One region of the Exiguobacterium sp. A1_3_1 genome, then DNA from elsewhere that is predicted to be linked to it. Evidence: riboswitches for the same ligand, from Rfam matches in the RefSeq annotation. Region 1 holds a riboswitch; each other region holds the start of a gene.
The links. Region 1 has a riboswitch for thiamine pyrophosphate ahead of F8N00_RS09900 (3-oxoacyl-ACP reductase). Riboswitches for the same ligand answer to the same signal wherever they lie in the genome.
Positions count from the first base shown of each region.

Region 1 (5,399 bases):
CATCCTTGCGAGGAAAATTGTCATTTTACGCAAGGGTGATGAAATAGTTAATTCAACTTCAAATGCGATATAGTAAACACTCAAGCTTTTCGAACTTAAACAAGGAGGAATACGATGAAATATTCACTATTAGGAATTGCGATTATACTTTTCGGAGTCGCAATAATGGTCGCATATAGCTCCACTGGTTATGCCTATCTATTAGGGACAAAAATCGGTCTGACGATATCTTTCATCGGACTGATCATCAATATACTTAGCCTTTTCTTAAGAAGCGATAACAGCAACCAGGAATAAGACGTTGGCATCATTTCTTTGCTACATAGTTACGTAAAACACTTTCAACTAATTCATACAATTCATGTCATTCTCGAGCGCGATATGCTTCAAACGCTTATGTAAAGCCACGTCAAGATCAAGCGAAACTTTCTTACGAACAATCCTTTCCAACTTCTTCTCGATCTTGAAGTGGCGATTTTGTAGTTTCTTCCGTATTTTGTTACTGATTATTGTACGTTTACATCAATTTTCTGATAACAGCTGTTCATGTAAAATGATCAGCAGAAGAATCTTTTTTTAGATTTTCTCAAAGAGAACCTTGTATATTTAAGTTAATTCTTCTTTTTCAGGTCTTGACCATCCTTACTTAAAAACAAAACGAAGAACTTAAGAGTTCTTCGCTTTTTTGTTTTTAAGACCTAATGGAATTGCTATAACAGCAAGAATACCGATGAAAACCGTTAAACAAAACGGTAGGCTAGAACCATCCATATTCAGATCATCAGTCAGAGAACTTGCTTTGAAAAACAATATAATTGAAACAATGGCGAGAACCACTGTATTGAATGATATGTATATAAAAGATGAAATTTTAGATCGAACAGCTAAGAAGATTACATTTACTAAAACTAAAAAACCTAATAAATAAAAAATGGAATTTAAGGAATCAAAAACACCAGTCATACAAGAGCACCCCTTTAATTAGTATAAGAAAAATATACCATTTTAATCTTAAAAAATGTGTTTATTATACTACAAAAACCACTTTTTTAACAATTAAATAAGTGTAATTATATTTTTGACAGCTTCATAATCGCACCTGTGAGATTTCACGATATAATTCAATTTCCTCTGGATGATGAGCTTCCATTCGAGATTTTGCAGCAATGAGATTTGGATCGTTCCATCCATTTCCGACATCAAGTTCGTCAATCGAAAGTAACGCCGACTCATGTTCGGGTCTTCAAGGATTTCTTCGAAATTTTTTCGGAATTTAGCTAAAGTTTTTATCTAATTTATCAATTAAACTTAGATGTTCTCGAAGCGTAGTACTTTGATAGGACTCTTTAAACAATCCTCTTTTTTGTAACTCAGGAATGATCATGTCTACAAAATCTTCCAAACTTGATGGTAGTGACGGTGGCATTAAGTTGAAGCCATCTGCCACTCCTTCGTTAAACCAAGTTTCCATCTGATCCACAATTTCTTCCGGAGTACCAATCAATGTCAGGTGTCCTCCTCCCGCTGCCAAATAACCTAGCAATTCTTTTAGAGTTGGATCCGTATCTTCGATAATCTCTAGAATCGTTTGATAGCGTCCAATGGGTCCTGAAAATTCTTCAATTGATGGTAAGATCGGAATCTTTGCTTCGAGATCCCATGTGGAGCAGTCCTGTTGTAAAAAGAAACTCAATTGTTTTAATGCATTGGCAACCGGTAATTTTTCATCTAGTTCGCCTTTTTTGGCTAGTGCCTCTTCTCTTGTTTTCCCAACATACGTTACTAAGCCTGGGTATATCTTAATCTTCCGATTGGGTGATTCAGTTTGTTTAATTTGTTTATGGAGTTTTTCACGAAAAGCATGGGCTTGTCTAAAATTCCATGACACAGAATAGACAGCATCGGCATGTTTTGCTGCTAGGGCGATTCCTTGTTCTGACGCACCTGCCTGCATCGCTACTGGCTTTCCTTGGGGACTTCGCGGCGCAGACAAGGGACCTTTTACACTGAAGTAGGTTTCGGTATGATGAATAGGTTGGATTTTTTCAGGCTCAATCAATCGATTAGTTGATCGATCCGCGAGAAAAGCCGCTTGATTCCAGGATAAAAATAGCTTCTCCATCAATGTAGCGAATTCGTCCGCCTTTTTATACCGCTCTTCCCTCGGTGGAAGTGAATCCATTCCGTGGTTTAGTGCTTCCCAATCCGTCATCGAGGTCACTAAGTTCCAGCCTACCCTCCCCTTCGTTACGTGATCAAGGCTTAGAAGTTGCCTTGCTGCTGTATACGGATTGGAGAACGTGCTCGATATCGTAGAGACTAATCCTATATGATCCGTCACTTGAGAAATAGCCGTTAGATTAATTAAAGGATCCAACCAAAAGGCAGGTAAATCCGTCGCATTGTTAGCCGGAAAGGATTGATTGTCAGCAAAAAATACTGCATCCAAACATCCGCCTTCCGCAATTTGAGCCAAACGCTGATAATAGCGGCTCTCGCCGATCTCTTTAATCGCGGAATCAGGCATTAACCATGCGGCTTGATGATGACCACATCCATATAACAAAACGCCAATATTTAACTGATTTTTATTCGTCATCTGCTATTCACGAATCCCTTCTCTGACAAGCTGAGAATCTTTTAAAACGCCCGCTTCAATTCATCGTTAACCCACCATCGACCGTTACGTTTTGACCGGTAATCCCAGATGCTGCTTCTGATGCCAGGAAGGCGACCATTTGCGCTACTTCTTCTGGACTCGTCACTCTTTTCAATGGGGTCGATTGGGCAATTAAGTCGAATACTTCAGCGGTTGTCACAGCACTCGCATCTGTTACTTTCAACAATCCACCGGAGACGACATTCACGTTTATGCCATATTGACCTAGTTCTGCGGCCAGATTGCGAGTAAATCCTATTAAGCCTGCTTTTGCTGTTGTGTATTCATGATAAGGAACAACTGGGTTTTGATAAAGGTTTGTTCCAATGCTGATGATACTACCGCTATGTCGTTCCATAAATTGCGGCAGGACACTTTGGATGGTGAAAAAAGCTGCTTTTAGCGTTCCATCAAGTTGCTTTTGATAATCTTCCCACTCTAAATCGATGAACGATTTTTGAGCAACCGGATCAAATTTAAAATCTACTAGTGCATTATTGACGACAACATCGATTTGACCATAATGTGCTGTTGCGTATTGCATCATGCTCTCAACATCTTCCCGCTTCGTAACATCTGCATACAAGGCAAGTGCATTCTCTGCTCCCAGTTCGCTCACAAGCTTTTCTGCTGCCTCCTTGCTTTTATAGTAATTAATCACCACTTTAAATCCATTGTTCACTAACACCCTTGCAATCGTCGCCCCAAGTCCTCGGCTACTTCCTGTCACTAATACTGTTCTGCTCATTCTTGTCCACTCCCTCATCCATTTTTGCAACTTAAATAGCGAAGTAGTAAACAAAAAAACGCAACTCTCCAAAAGGAAAGTTGCGCACATCTAAATAATCACATAGCAAAGAACGATATCATCGTCTCCGCTTGTTCATCAGAGTTTACACTTCCCTACGCTAGTACGACCTAGTTCAGGTTCAAAGGGTTTGAGTAGCTACTCATCTCAGTTTAATAACACCCCTAGTGATTCTATTTAAGTTATCTTCACTGTAGTGGTCTTGAAAACCCCTGTCAATGATTCTGACAGATAAATTCATTTCTAGTATTCTAAAAAGCGAGTAAACGAGGTGAATCATGAGTCCATCACGATTACTCCGATACAGTGACATCCTGTACCAAACGATTCTTTTTAGCATTTTTATCTTTGATGATTCCTTGATACGAAATCGATTCATTTTTCGTATCGATTACCGTGACTTGGAAATCCGAATCATTGATATTAGCGATATGGTATAGCTTTCCCTGCGCAATCATCGTATAGGAGCCATTGAAGCGGTAAGCACGCTGCCCTTCCACTTGATGTTGCTTGACTTGATTCGTCTTAAAGTCATAGGTACTCCATTTGATGCTTTTACTTTTTTCTGAATCAAACGTACCGTAAGCGATCAGTGATTGGCTATTTTCATCAGCATTAAAGTTCCCTTCCGCTGCATACGCATCAAGTGCTTTGATTCGTTTGATGCCTTTGCCGTTATCTAGATAATAAGCGCTATCTTTTTCTACCCCTTCCGCATCATATGCGATTTCACGATAGACAATTCCATAGTCGTTCACTGCCACATAATGACGCTCTTGATTAGTCTTGAGTTGCTTGGATTGAAGCGTCTCCACTTTTCCTTTTGCAAGGTTGAGTAATAACACCGTCGATTTTTCCTTTGCTCCATGATCATCCCGTTGGACGTATACGTTCATGCCGTCTTGATGGAAGACACGGATGTCAGCCATTTCACGATCCGGTACCGTTAAACGATGAGAAAGCGTCTTTTTAAATTGTTTCTGTGTACTTTTGTCATAAGAATGATAGTTCAACTGAGATGCCTTTACTTCAATTCCGTATGTCCGCGAGCCCATTTCACTAGTAAATACGTCTTCCTTAGAAAGAAAGCGATAGAAATCAGCAGGGAAGTCTGCAGCGTAGCTATTGAACAACCCTGTGATATAGTTCTGCGACTCACTATGGATTTGACCGTCCAATTGGATATTGTATTGAGTAGGCTTGATGTCTCCATTTTCAATTTCGATGTTTACTTTTTTAAGAGCTTCTGCATTTTCTTTTCGTATACTCTCGACTTCATAATCCGATCCTTTAATGCTTACGGCGTAACCAAAATAACTGAGTAAGGTGACGCCAGCAATACCTCCTACGATAATCATTTCTTTATATCGTCTCATGACTTCCTCCTTCTAATGATTAAATAGATACTTTATGGTTCAATAGTCGAACACATTTCCAACTTATATATGCAAAATAGATGAGGATAAAGGAAAGATAGACGAATACTTGTTGATTCGGGACGAGAATGCTAGTCAAATCAAATAAGTAACGTAATGCAATGAATGGTACGATCAAGAGCGCTACATCCTTTGCGATCGTCACCAAGGCTTTCCCTTTTTGGTAGGACCGCTCTGTTAAGACGAACAAGAAGACCATCGTGATGACGAAGAGTGCGACCGCTAAAATAACGAATGTATCGATCACATTAAAGGTATAGAGCATGTTCAACGCAGCTGACTCCCCGATGATTTTGGATGCTGCTTGTAAATGTTCCGGGAGTAACCATTCGTAGAGTCGACGACTTAGAAGAATCGTGATCCACTGGATGCCCATGAAACCACACACAAATACCAATACTGTTGTCAGTTTGGATAAGAGGATTGTGATGCGTTTACCCGGCAACATCAATAAACGGTAGATGTACTTGGACTCGCCATACCAATCGCGGTACCA
Region 1 is NZ_WBYY01000080.1:1,462-6,860, forward strand. It holds gene F8N00_RS09885 (hypothetical protein) at 115-297, shown strand; gene F8N00_RS09890 (hypothetical protein) at 667-963, opposite strand; gene F8N00_RS09895 (LLM class flavin-dependent oxidoreductase) at 1,274-2,599, opposite strand; gene F8N00_RS09900 (3-oxoacyl-ACP reductase) at 2,655-3,407, opposite strand; TPP riboswitch at 3,543-3,643, opposite strand; gene F8N00_RS09905 (hypothetical protein) at 3,761-4,843, opposite strand; gene F8N00_RS09910 (hypothetical protein) at 4,863-5,399, opposite strand, start outside.

Region 2 (5,399 bases), on a different contig from region 1:
CCCAAATTTCCGTCGCAATCGAGCTCGTTTTAATATACAACGGACGTTTGTAGCGTCTTTCATACTTTTCTTTCAATAAAAGGGCCATCTCATAAGATATACGATTAGGACGCGGAAATAAGACTTTTCCTAGATGGTAGATCCCCTGATTATCGACTCGAATGATTTGTGGTTCTAACCGATATCGAATCCAATAGCCGCGAAAACGGATCGTCTGCCATTTCAATACAATCACCTCTGAACGGATTATACCCTGTTCTAAAGTGATTGATGCCATTCTCGCACAGCATCTGTCATTTGCTGCGCAGCGAGTTGCCGATCTTCTTTAGCGAAAATTTCTGAAATGACGGCGTACCCTTCTAGCGGGATGGGAAGGGTGGAGACATTTGTTGCTGTGATTCCACCAATACCGATTAGAGGTAATCGTACGGCTTCCCGAATCGCCTGAAGCATCGTATGCGACATGGAATCAGCGTCCGCTTTGGATGACGTCGCAAATAGAGATCCCACGCCTAAATAAGAGGCTCCGTCTCGTTCTGCTTCAATCGCTTGTGCAACAGTGGCTACCGACACACCAATTACAGCATCTGGTAAAAGGCGACGTGCTGCGGTTAAAGGAATGTCTTCTTGTCCGATATGCAAACCAGCTCCGACGAGTAACGCGATATCGATCCGGTCATTGATGATCAAAGGAATGTCGTGTCGATCCGTCAGTCTCTTCAACCGAACTGCCTGATCGTAGAATTCCTTTCCTTGTGCGGTTTTTTCTCGTAGTTGCACGATCGTCGCACCACCTAAAACAGCTTCCTCAACGATCGTCTCGATCGCGACGCCAGGATGGTACCGACGATCCGTCACTGCATAGATGGAGTAATCAATTGACACGTTCTGTCACCTCCACCAGTTCTTGCTCCGTCATGAGGCTGATCGCATTGAACAATTCTCGTTTAAAATCACCAAGACCTTGCGCAGAGACTGCTTGTTCTCCTGCTTTTCCCATGACGAATGTTCCGTGAACAGCCGCCTCAAACGCCGTATATCCTGCGCCGAGGAAGCTCGCAATCAAGGAAGCCGTCATACAGCCCGTACCCGTGATGTCTCCTAGACGAGGTGTTCCTACATGTAATTCCATTTCGCGCGTTCCATCCGTGATATAGTCGTTCGGACCTGTCACGACGAGGACAGATTTGTGTTTGCGAGCGAATGCACGAATACTTTCTCGATCCATCATTGCATCTCCCGCAGCATCGACTCCCTTAGTTCGTCCGTCTTCCCCAAGTAACGTCTTGATTTCAGAAGTATTTCCTTTGATGACCGTACACCCGAGATCAATGAGTTCTTTAGAAAAGGCAGTACGTAATGTCGTTGCCCCTGCTCCAACTGGATCAAGAACGATCGGGACATTCAAACGTCCCGCTTCACGGGCTGCAAGTCGTTGAGCTGCTTGCATGTCTGCATCGATCGTACCAATGTTTAAGACAAGGGCTTGCGCGAGTCTAACCATCTCTTCTACTTCGCGAATGTCTTCCGCCATGACGGGTGATGCTCCAACAGCGAGTGTGACGTTTGCGCAGTCGTTGATCGTTACCGTGTTCGTCAGATGGTGAATGAGTGGTTTGTGTTCAAGAATGGTCGTAAACATGTGTATCCCTCCAAAGTGAATGAAAATGATGTGTCGGTCCAATACCTTGTCCGAGAGCAAATCCATGACGAATCGCCTCCGTGACATAGCTCTTTGCTTGTCTTACACTATCTGTCAAATCTTCTCCAAGCGCCATCCGCGCCGCAATCGCCGCAGATAAGGTACAACCAGTTCCATGAGTATGTTGATTGTCTAACCGTTCCGATGTGAAGCGGTGTTCTACTTCCCCATCAAACAACAAATCCGTCGCAGCTCCTGAGAGATGTCCACCTTTTAGTAATACTGCCCCTGTCTGTGTAGCTAATTGATGCATCGCCAGTCGCATTTCATCTAGATTGGTGACCGATCGTCCTGTTAAACGCTCCGCTTCCGGTAAATTTGGTGTGACGAGTGTCGCAAGCGGTAAAAGCTCCGAAATCAATGCTTGTTCAGCCTCCGTCCGTAATAGGGCATGACCGCCTTTAGCGACCATGACGGGATCTAATATGATCGGAACTGTCTGTTTGCGGAGATGTGTAGCAATGACACGAATCGTCTGCGCATTCGAGACCATTCCGATTTTGATCGCATCGACACGAATGTCTGAAAAAATCGACGTTAACTGGGCATCTACGATTTCTGGAGATAACTCTTCCACCGCTTGAACACCCAACGTATTTTGCGCCGTGACAGCTGTCAGGACGCTCATTCCATAAACGCCTAAAGCTGAAAATGTTTTTAAATCTGCTTGAATCCCAGCTCCACCACCGGAGTCGGATCCCGCAATCGTCAGTACATGTTTCATATTCTTTTCACCTTCCCATCGAGCAATATAAGGGAGTCGTGACCGACAAAAAAGCGTCGACCGCTGTAAAAAAGCAGTCGACGCTATACGAAAGCGTTATACACGCATTCCGGTATCCGTTCGGCTCAACTTTCCTACGCTGGTATTATCCAGTTCAGGTAATAGGGTCGAAAACAGATTGGTTTTCCTCTCAGCCGGATTCCTCCAGCTCCCCTAGTTGCTCAAGTATTCGTTTCGCCTTAACTGTAGCACAGCAGCAAAAAAAAAACGAGCCGAAGCCCGTTTTTTGATTACAGATATGCCAATGGATTCACTGCATTCAGAGGAGAAGAAGCACTATATTGATAACCTCCGACATGTAGTTCGAAATGTAAGTGTGGTCCTGTTGAATTTCCTGTACTACCAAGTGTTCCGACTTGCTGACCTTGAGAGACCGTTTGTCCTGCATGAACAGATAATGAGCTCATATGAGCGTAAACCGTCGTATAGACTTTTCCATCCAAGAAATGCGAAATCATGACGTGGTTTCCGTAAGGTCCACCACCTGATGCTGTAATGACGGTTCCGGCTGCTGCTGCGACGATCGGAGATCCGACGGGACCTTTGAAATCGACGCCATTATGGAATGTATAACCGTTTGCTCCACTAGCTGGTCCGAACCCTTGTGATACCCCACCAGAAGATGGTCGGACAAATTTCCCACCACCTGAAGCGATTGGTGTTGTATCTGAACTTGTTGATTCTGTATTCTTATTGGCTTGTTTTGCTGCTTGAGCACTTGCTTTAGCAGCTTTTTCAGCTGCCGCTTTCTCTGCTGCTGCTTTTTCAGCCGCTGCTTTAGCCGCTGCCTTCGCTGCCGCAATCGCACGTTCTTGCGCTTCGAGAGTCGCTTGCAGTTCTTTTGCGTCTAACAGTTCTGTCGTAAACTTCGTCTTCCCTTTTCGTAATTTTTTGAGTGTAGCACTACGCTCTTTCATTTGAACTTTTAACGCTTTTTTTTGTTCAAGCAATACTTTCTTTTCTTGCATTTGCTCCGCTTTTTTCTCAACAAGTGCTTGCTTTGCTTCTGCTAATTTTTGTTGTGTCGCGATGTAATCTGAAATCATTTTATCATCTTGTTCAGCAATCTTTTTACCCGCCATGACACGGCTGAATAAATCACCTAAATCCTTTGATCCAAAAATGACTTCTTCCCACTTAATCGAATTTCCATCGTTTTCTTGGAAAACACGTAAACGATCACCGAGTAGTTCTTCCTGCTTCTGTAGCATCTCCTCGTAACGAACAATGTCTGCCTTTAACTCATCGATTCGATTGCTTAACTGTTTAATTTGTTTATTTTTTTCGGAAACTTGGAAAATCTTTTCGTTAATCGCTGCGTCGATTCGATTGATTTGACGTTGTTCTTTTGAAATTTTAGCTTCTTGCTTTTTAATCGCTTTTTCTAATTTACGTTGTTCAGCGGCATTTTCAGCCTTTTTTTCTTTAATCGTTGCTGCCGCGATCGGTTGTGTACCTGTTGTAAGTAATGCCCCTAAAACAATGGTAGAAATTAGTTTTTTTAGCATATATCGTTTTCCTCACTTATGTATTTTCATTTTTTATTATAGTATTCAAGTTTCTCTCATATCTGAAATAGATTATAGCACCCTAATCGTTTCAAAAAAATTTCATTTACATTTCAAGTGAAAACGTTTTTTTGTAATATATATATTTCTTATCAAATATAAAAAAAAGAACCGTTGCATATGCAACGATTCTTAACTGTTTAAAACATAGTCATTGGATTTACTGAGTTAGCTGGACCTGTTGCACTGTAGCTGTATCCACCAACGTGAATTTCGAAGTGCAAGTGTGGACCTGTTGAGTTTCCTGTGCTACCACGTGTACCGATTTGTTGACCTTGGCTGACGCGTTGACCTGCACTAGCGTTCAATGAACTCATATGTGCATAGACTGTCGTATATGTCTTCCCGTTCAATTGGTGAGCAATCATGATGTGATTTCCGTAAGGTCCGCCACCTGATGCTGTAATGACTGTACCAGTTGCAGCTGCAACGATCGGCGTGCCAACTGGACCACCGAAGTCAATCCCGTTATGGAACGTATAACCGTTTTCTCCGCCTGCAGAACCATACCCTTGTGTCACAGCACCAGCAGTTGGATGAATGAAGAGTCCGCCTGATGATGGTGACGGTTTAGGTGTCGCAGGAGCTGACGGTGCTGGCGCAGTTGGTGCTGGTGTAGATGGTTTTGGTGCCGATTGTTTCGACGAACCAGAAGGTTTTGCTGATTGCGCTGCCTTCTCTTGTGCTGCTTGCTGAGCTGCCGCTTCTTTAGCTGCTTGTTGTTCCGCTTCTTTCTGAGCTGCTGCTTGAGCTGCTTCAGCTTCTGCTCGTGCTTTTGCTTCACGTGCCGCTTGAGCTTGACGCTCTTTTTCGATTCGAGCTTCTCGTTCACGCGCTGCTTTTTCAGCTGCAATCGCTTTTTCTTGAGCGATCAAAATTTGCTGGACTTCTTTTGCATCCATCAATTGTGTTTCGAACTTTTCTTTTTTCTTACGTAGTTCTTTTAAGCGTTTGTTCCGCTCTTTTAATTGTGATTCAAGATCCGCTTGTTGACGTTTTAATTCTTTTTTCTCAACGACCAACTGCGCTTTCTTTTCTTTTACTTTTTGTTGCGCATCCGCTAATTGTTTTTGCGTATTTTGGTAATCCGTGATCATTTTATCATCTTGTTTTGAAATGGATTTCCCTGCCATGACACGGCTTACGAGGTCACCAACGTTTTTAGCGCCAAAGATGACTTCTTCCCATTTAATTGAGTTTCCATCATTCTCTTGCATGACACGAAGACGATCACCGAGTAGTTTTTCTTGGCGTTTTAGTTTCGCTTTATATTTCTCGATTTCTTTTCCAAGCTCAACGATTTCACGTTCTGTTGCTTTGATTTGACGATCTTTTGTTTCGACAG
Region 2 is NZ_WBYY01000038.1:15,535-20,933, reverse strand. It holds gene F8N00_RS06155 (hypothetical protein) at 1-226, opposite strand, end outside; gene thiE (thiamine phosphate synthase) at 259-885, opposite strand; gene thiM (hydroxyethylthiazole kinase) at 875-1,642, opposite strand; gene thiD (bifunctional hydroxymethylpyrimidine kinase/phosphomethylpyrimidine kinase) at 1,623-2,426, opposite strand; TPP riboswitch at 2,541-2,651, opposite strand; gene F8N00_RS06135 (murein hydrolase activator EnvC family protein) at 2,717-3,994, opposite strand; gene F8N00_RS06130 (murein hydrolase activator EnvC family protein) at 4,195-5,399, opposite strand, start outside.
Region 2: it holds a riboswitch for thiamine pyrophosphate, as region 1 does, so the genes downstream of both, thiD (bifunctional hydroxymethylpyrimidine kinase/phosphomethylpyrimidine kinase) here and F8N00_RS09900 (3-oxoacyl-ACP reductase) in region 1, are expected to answer to the same signal.

Region 3 (5,399 bases), on a different contig from region 1:
ATGATCATGCCGGACTTCCGACAGTGGAATGGCAGCAATCATACGTCGCTTGCCCCAGAAGTCGCGAACATCATCGATCGCTATGATTTAGGCGGCGTCATCTTGTTTGCTGAGAACGTCAGCGAAACCGAACAGACGACGAAACTCGTTCATGATCTGCAAGAAGTCGTCAAACAAGATGCTAGCAACGATATTCCGCTCTTCGTCACGATCGACCAAGAAGGTGGAATCGTTACTCGGCTCGGAACAGGGACGAACTTACCTGGCAACATGGCGTTAGGTGCGACCCGCAGTAGCACATATGCCAATGATGCCGGTCATATCATCGGTTCGGAACTGCGTGCGCTCGGCATCAATGTCAACTTTGGTCCGGTTCTCGACGTCAACAGCAATCCTGGAAATCCTGTCATTGGTGTCCGCTCGTTCTCGAGTGATCCGGCGCTCGTCGGCACACTCGGTTCCGCTCTAATGAAGGGAATTCAGTCTGAAGGTGTCGCGGCGACCGCCAAACACTTCCCGGGTCACGGCGATACGGCGACCGATTCCCACTATGGATTACCGGTCGTTGACCGGTCCCTGCAGGAGCTAGAACAAGTCGAGCTCGTACCGTTCAAGCGAGCTATTGCTGAAGACATCGATATGATCATGACAGGACACATCGGGATGCCGCAAATCGAACCTGAAGTCGTCACGTCGATAAATGGTACCTTCCCTTTACCTGCGACGTTATCGGATGATGTCATCACGGGCGTACTGCGCGAAAAACTTGGCTACGATGGCATCGTCATCACAGACGCGTTGAACATGCAGGCGATCGCCGACAACTTTACGGAATCAGAAGCCGTCTTAAAGACGTTTGACGCCGGTGTCGATATCGCGCTCATGCCGACGATCCTTCGTTCCGAGCAGGATGTCACAAAACTCGACCGGATTTTCAAGGATGTGATCGCAGCAGTCAAAGATGGTCGCCTCTCAGAGGAACGAATCGATCAATCGGTTGAGCGGATTCTGACACTGAAAGCAGAACGCGGAATTTGGAACGGTACGACTGACACGACATCCCTAGCTGAAAAAATCGCGCAATCGGACCAAATCGTCGGCAGTCCCGAGCATAAAGCAAAAGAACGTGCGATGACGGAAGCCGCGGTCACACTCGTGAAAAATGATCAGCGGACCTTACCATTCAAACCGAAAAAGAATGCTAACGTTCTTGTGATCGCTCCTGCGGCGGATCAAACGGACAGCATGAAAAAGACGATCGCTTCCCTACCGAAGAATCGGAACTGGCACGTGACGACAGCGAATTACTCGGCTACTACGCTACCGCTCGACCAAAACCCGACATTACGGGCGCAACTCGATGCAGCAGATTACATCATCGTCGGTTCCAACGTCAACACGAGTGCTAAACTACTCCCTACTGCACCAGAACAAGCGATTCCGGCTTCGATCTTCCGCTATGTGAAACAAACGGATACACCATCCGTCCTGCTCAGTCTCCGTAACCCATACGATGTCGCCGTTCAACCGGACGCACCGGCACACGTCCTCGTCTATGGCTTCAAAGGCGATCCAAACGGTCCAGACTCCGAAGCAGGCAATCTAAAATCAGCGGGACCGAACCTGCCTGCAGGTATCCGCGCAATCTTCGGAACGTTCAAACCGCAAGGCACTTTACCGGTTGATGTGCCGGTCTTTAAGAACGGTGTCTTTACCGATCAACTGCATCTCGAATTCGGTGACGGCTTTAAAAACTGGAAAAAATGATGACGTGATACACCAAAAGACCGAAGCTCCTTAAAGGATGCCTCGGTCTTTTAATGATTGATACGGATATTCAGCTTCTTCTTTCGCACGATGGTAGACGCGGTATAACCAATAAGTCAGCAGTGCATAGACGACGATGACAAGAACAGCAGAAATATAGCTTCCCATGCTATACGCTACCTTGAAGTTTCGAGTCGATGCGGATATACCGGATAACACGATCAACGTTGGGATGATAAGTCCTACAAATCTTACTTTGACTTTATCAAGCATTCGTTGCATAGCATATGCCGCGAGGATTACGAGTGTGATGACTATGATTTCCATTCCAATCCCTACTCTCACTAAATGGTATTCCTAATTCTACCATCTAGTGATTCAAGAAGATACCGCTCGTGCTGGAATCGTTTCGTAAACTGACGCAAATGTCTCTTCCGTCCACCCCATGTGCCAGAAGAGTAACTCATAGTAACAACTCGTCACGAAATGACGTTTCATCCGCTCGCGTTCCGTCGGGCTCGCTTGCTCCGCCAGCGCATCAAGCCGTGCAATCTGTTCAAAGACGACCTTTTCAAACCATTCCGAGCTATACGTGTCGATCCATTGCTGATAGATTTTTTCTTCCGGTGTACACGTTAGTAATTGTTGCCCGACTTCATAATACAACCAGTAACATGGCAAGATGGCAGCAATCGTCTCACCGAGCGTTCCTTCACTCGCATGATGCATGTGCGAGACATACGCATATGCTGTCGGTGCCGGTTCAAATGCTTCAAGATCTGCTTCCGTAATACCGAGCGGCTCAAAAAATGATTGATGTAAGCTCAACTCTGCCTCGTAAGTCGAAGTAGCATGCTCGGCAAGTGTCGCAATCGTCGCGAAGTCGTCTGCTTTTGACGCTGCCTTCGCTTGAATCTTCGCAAAGTGTTTTAAGTAATAGGCATCCTGCATGACGTAATGCCGAAATTTCGAGAGCGGTAACGTCCCCTCCCCGATTCCTTGTACGAATGGGTGCGTAAAACTACTATCCCAATACGCTTGTGCCGCTTGTTTGATTTCTTGTGTGAATGTCATGATCTCATCCTCCTCGTTTAGTTATGAAACGAAAAAACACCACCCCGAAACACACGGGCATGGCGCAAGAAGAACAAGACTTGACGCCACTTCCCTCCGTAAGTACGAACTTAATCAGGTTCAAAGGGTCCGAACGTCTTCGTTCGTCTCAGTCGGTCTACCGACTCCCCTAGTGGTCATTATTCGATTCAAATTCACTATAGCATGCTGAAAACGGAAGTCAAGTTGTCTCCTTTTCGCTATACTATGGAGTGTCAGAAGACGGATATCGTCTCCATCTGCAGACCGATTCCGAACAGACATCGTTCCCGTACACTAAATTTAGTACCTGATACTATAATTCATTCTGTTACTTACAATTGGAGGATTTCATTATGCATACACCAACAAAAATCATGGCATCAGCCGTTATCGCTTCTGCTTTATTACTCCCAACAGCCGCATCCGCCGAACAAGTCGTCGATAAGACGATCGTCACACTCGGGGAGTCGCTCGGCGCAAAAGATAAAGCATGGGTGCTTTCACGTCTCAATGCACCGGAAGGGATCACACCGATCATCGCCACTTCTGCTGACGAGGAAAAATATCTCGGGAAAAACATCCCACAGTCGCAAAAAGGCGGCAACATGTATTCGTCGGCTAAAATCGAACTGACGGAAAAAGGAGATGGACTCTCCGTCTCGACGGAAAACATCACATGGGTGACGAAGGATATGTATCTCAACGCTCTCGTCACAGCGGGTGTCAAAGATGCCGACATCACGATTACTTCCCCTTACAAGGTGACCGGGACATCGGCACTGACAGGAATAATGAAGGCGTACGATCAAACTTCCGCTGAAACCGGGATAAAGTTAAGTGACGAACGCAAGGATCTAGCACAGCAAGAATTATCAGTCACATCAGACGTTGGAAAAACGGTCGGAACGGATAAGGTGGCTGACTTGATGAATGAGATCAAGGCTGAGATCGCCAATCAAAAACCGGAAACCAAAGTCGAAATCGAAAACCTGATCGTCCAAGTCATTCAAAACAACAATATCCAGTTGTCTGACGCACAAATGGACCGGCTGACGAATCTGTTCAATCAAATGGAGCAAGCGAACATCAACTGGGGACAAATCGAGAGTGGATTGAAAAATGCGGGACAAGACATCCACGCGTTCGCAACTTCAGAAGAAACGAAAGGTTTCTTCGCTAAATTATTCGATGGACTCAGTGACTTCTTCAGCTCGATTGCTGGCGTGTTCAAATAATTCAGACTTCCGTAACTGAAAAAAAAATAGTAAACTTGAGATATCTGAAACGAAAGGTGGTGTGAAAAGATGGACTTTGCCGCGTGCAAACACTGGTTGATGGAACAATTGTATCTGTTGCGCGCGATTTTTCATGGAATGGCGTTCTAAAGCACCCGTCTGCCCTTTTTAGAACTTCATGATTGAAAAATACAGCAAAGCGCATCTTTCACACGTGATGGAGAGTGCTATTTGCGCTCTCCTTTTTTTGATGCGCGCGAAAGGATCAATTGATTATGATGATTTGCGACATTAAACACCTAACCAAACAATTCGGAGGCGAAACGATCTTAACGGATGTTTCCCTCTTCTTAAACGAACACGACCGTGTCGGTCTAATTGGACGAAACGGGAGTGGCAAGACGACATTACTCCGCTTGCTTGCTCGCCTTGAGCAACCGGACGGTGGTGTCATCTATCAAAAGAGCGGTTTGACGATCGGCTATTTGGAACAACTTCCTGTATATAGTGAGACGATGACCGGACTCGACGTCCTTTGGACAGCGTTTGAAGACATCCTCGCGATCCGTTCTCGGATGCAACAGTTGGAGCAAATGATGGCGACAGCACCAGAGAATCTTGATGCGTTACTCGCACGATATGCGGAAGCGACGAATGCGTTCGAACAAAAGGATGGCTATCTACTCGACTCGAAAATCGAGCGCATGGTGAACGGGTTACACCTTCGTCCGTTACTCACTCGTCCTTTCCACCAGTTGAGCGGTGGTGAACAGACGAAGATTTGTCTCGGTCGCATGTTACTCATGGAGCCAAATCTGCTCATTCTTGACGAACCGACGAACCATCTTGATTTAGCTGCCGTGGAATGGCTGGAGCAGTTCTTACGGGACTACACAGGAACCATCCTGCTCGTCTCTCACGACCGGGTCTTCTTAGACGCCGTCGTCACCTCGATCGTTGAACTCGAGGATGGTGAACTGACAACCTATATAGGGAATTACAGCGCGTTCGTCGTCGAACGAGAACGTCGCTTGATGGAACAGTTCCACGCCTACCAAGAGCAACAGAAAAAAATAAAGAAAATGAAGGAAGCGATTCGTCGACTCCGGCAATGGGCAAACGAAGCGTCTCCACCGAGTGAGAAATTATTCCGTAAAGCAAAATCGATGGAACGAGCACTCGAGCGGATCGAACGGATTAAACGACCACAACTCGAAGCCAAAACCGCTGATGTCTCCTTCTCTTCCACTGATCACTCGAGCCAAGTCGTCTTTCGTGCTGAAGAACTCTCGTTTGCTTACG
Region 3 is NZ_WBYY01000171.1:982-6,380, forward strand. It holds gene F8N00_RS14915 (glycoside hydrolase family 3 N-terminal domain-containing protein) at 1-1,767, shown strand, start outside; gene F8N00_RS14920 (hypothetical protein) at 1,798-2,094, opposite strand; gene tenA (thiaminase II) at 2,146-2,841, opposite strand; TPP riboswitch at 2,916-3,022, opposite strand; gene F8N00_RS14930 (DUF1002 domain-containing protein) at 3,216-4,097, shown strand; partial or broken gene abc-f (ribosomal protection-like ABC-F family protein) at 4,373-5,399, shown strand, end outside.
Region 3: it holds a riboswitch for thiamine pyrophosphate, as region 1 does, so the genes downstream of both, tenA (thiaminase II) here and F8N00_RS09900 (3-oxoacyl-ACP reductase) in region 1, are expected to answer to the same signal.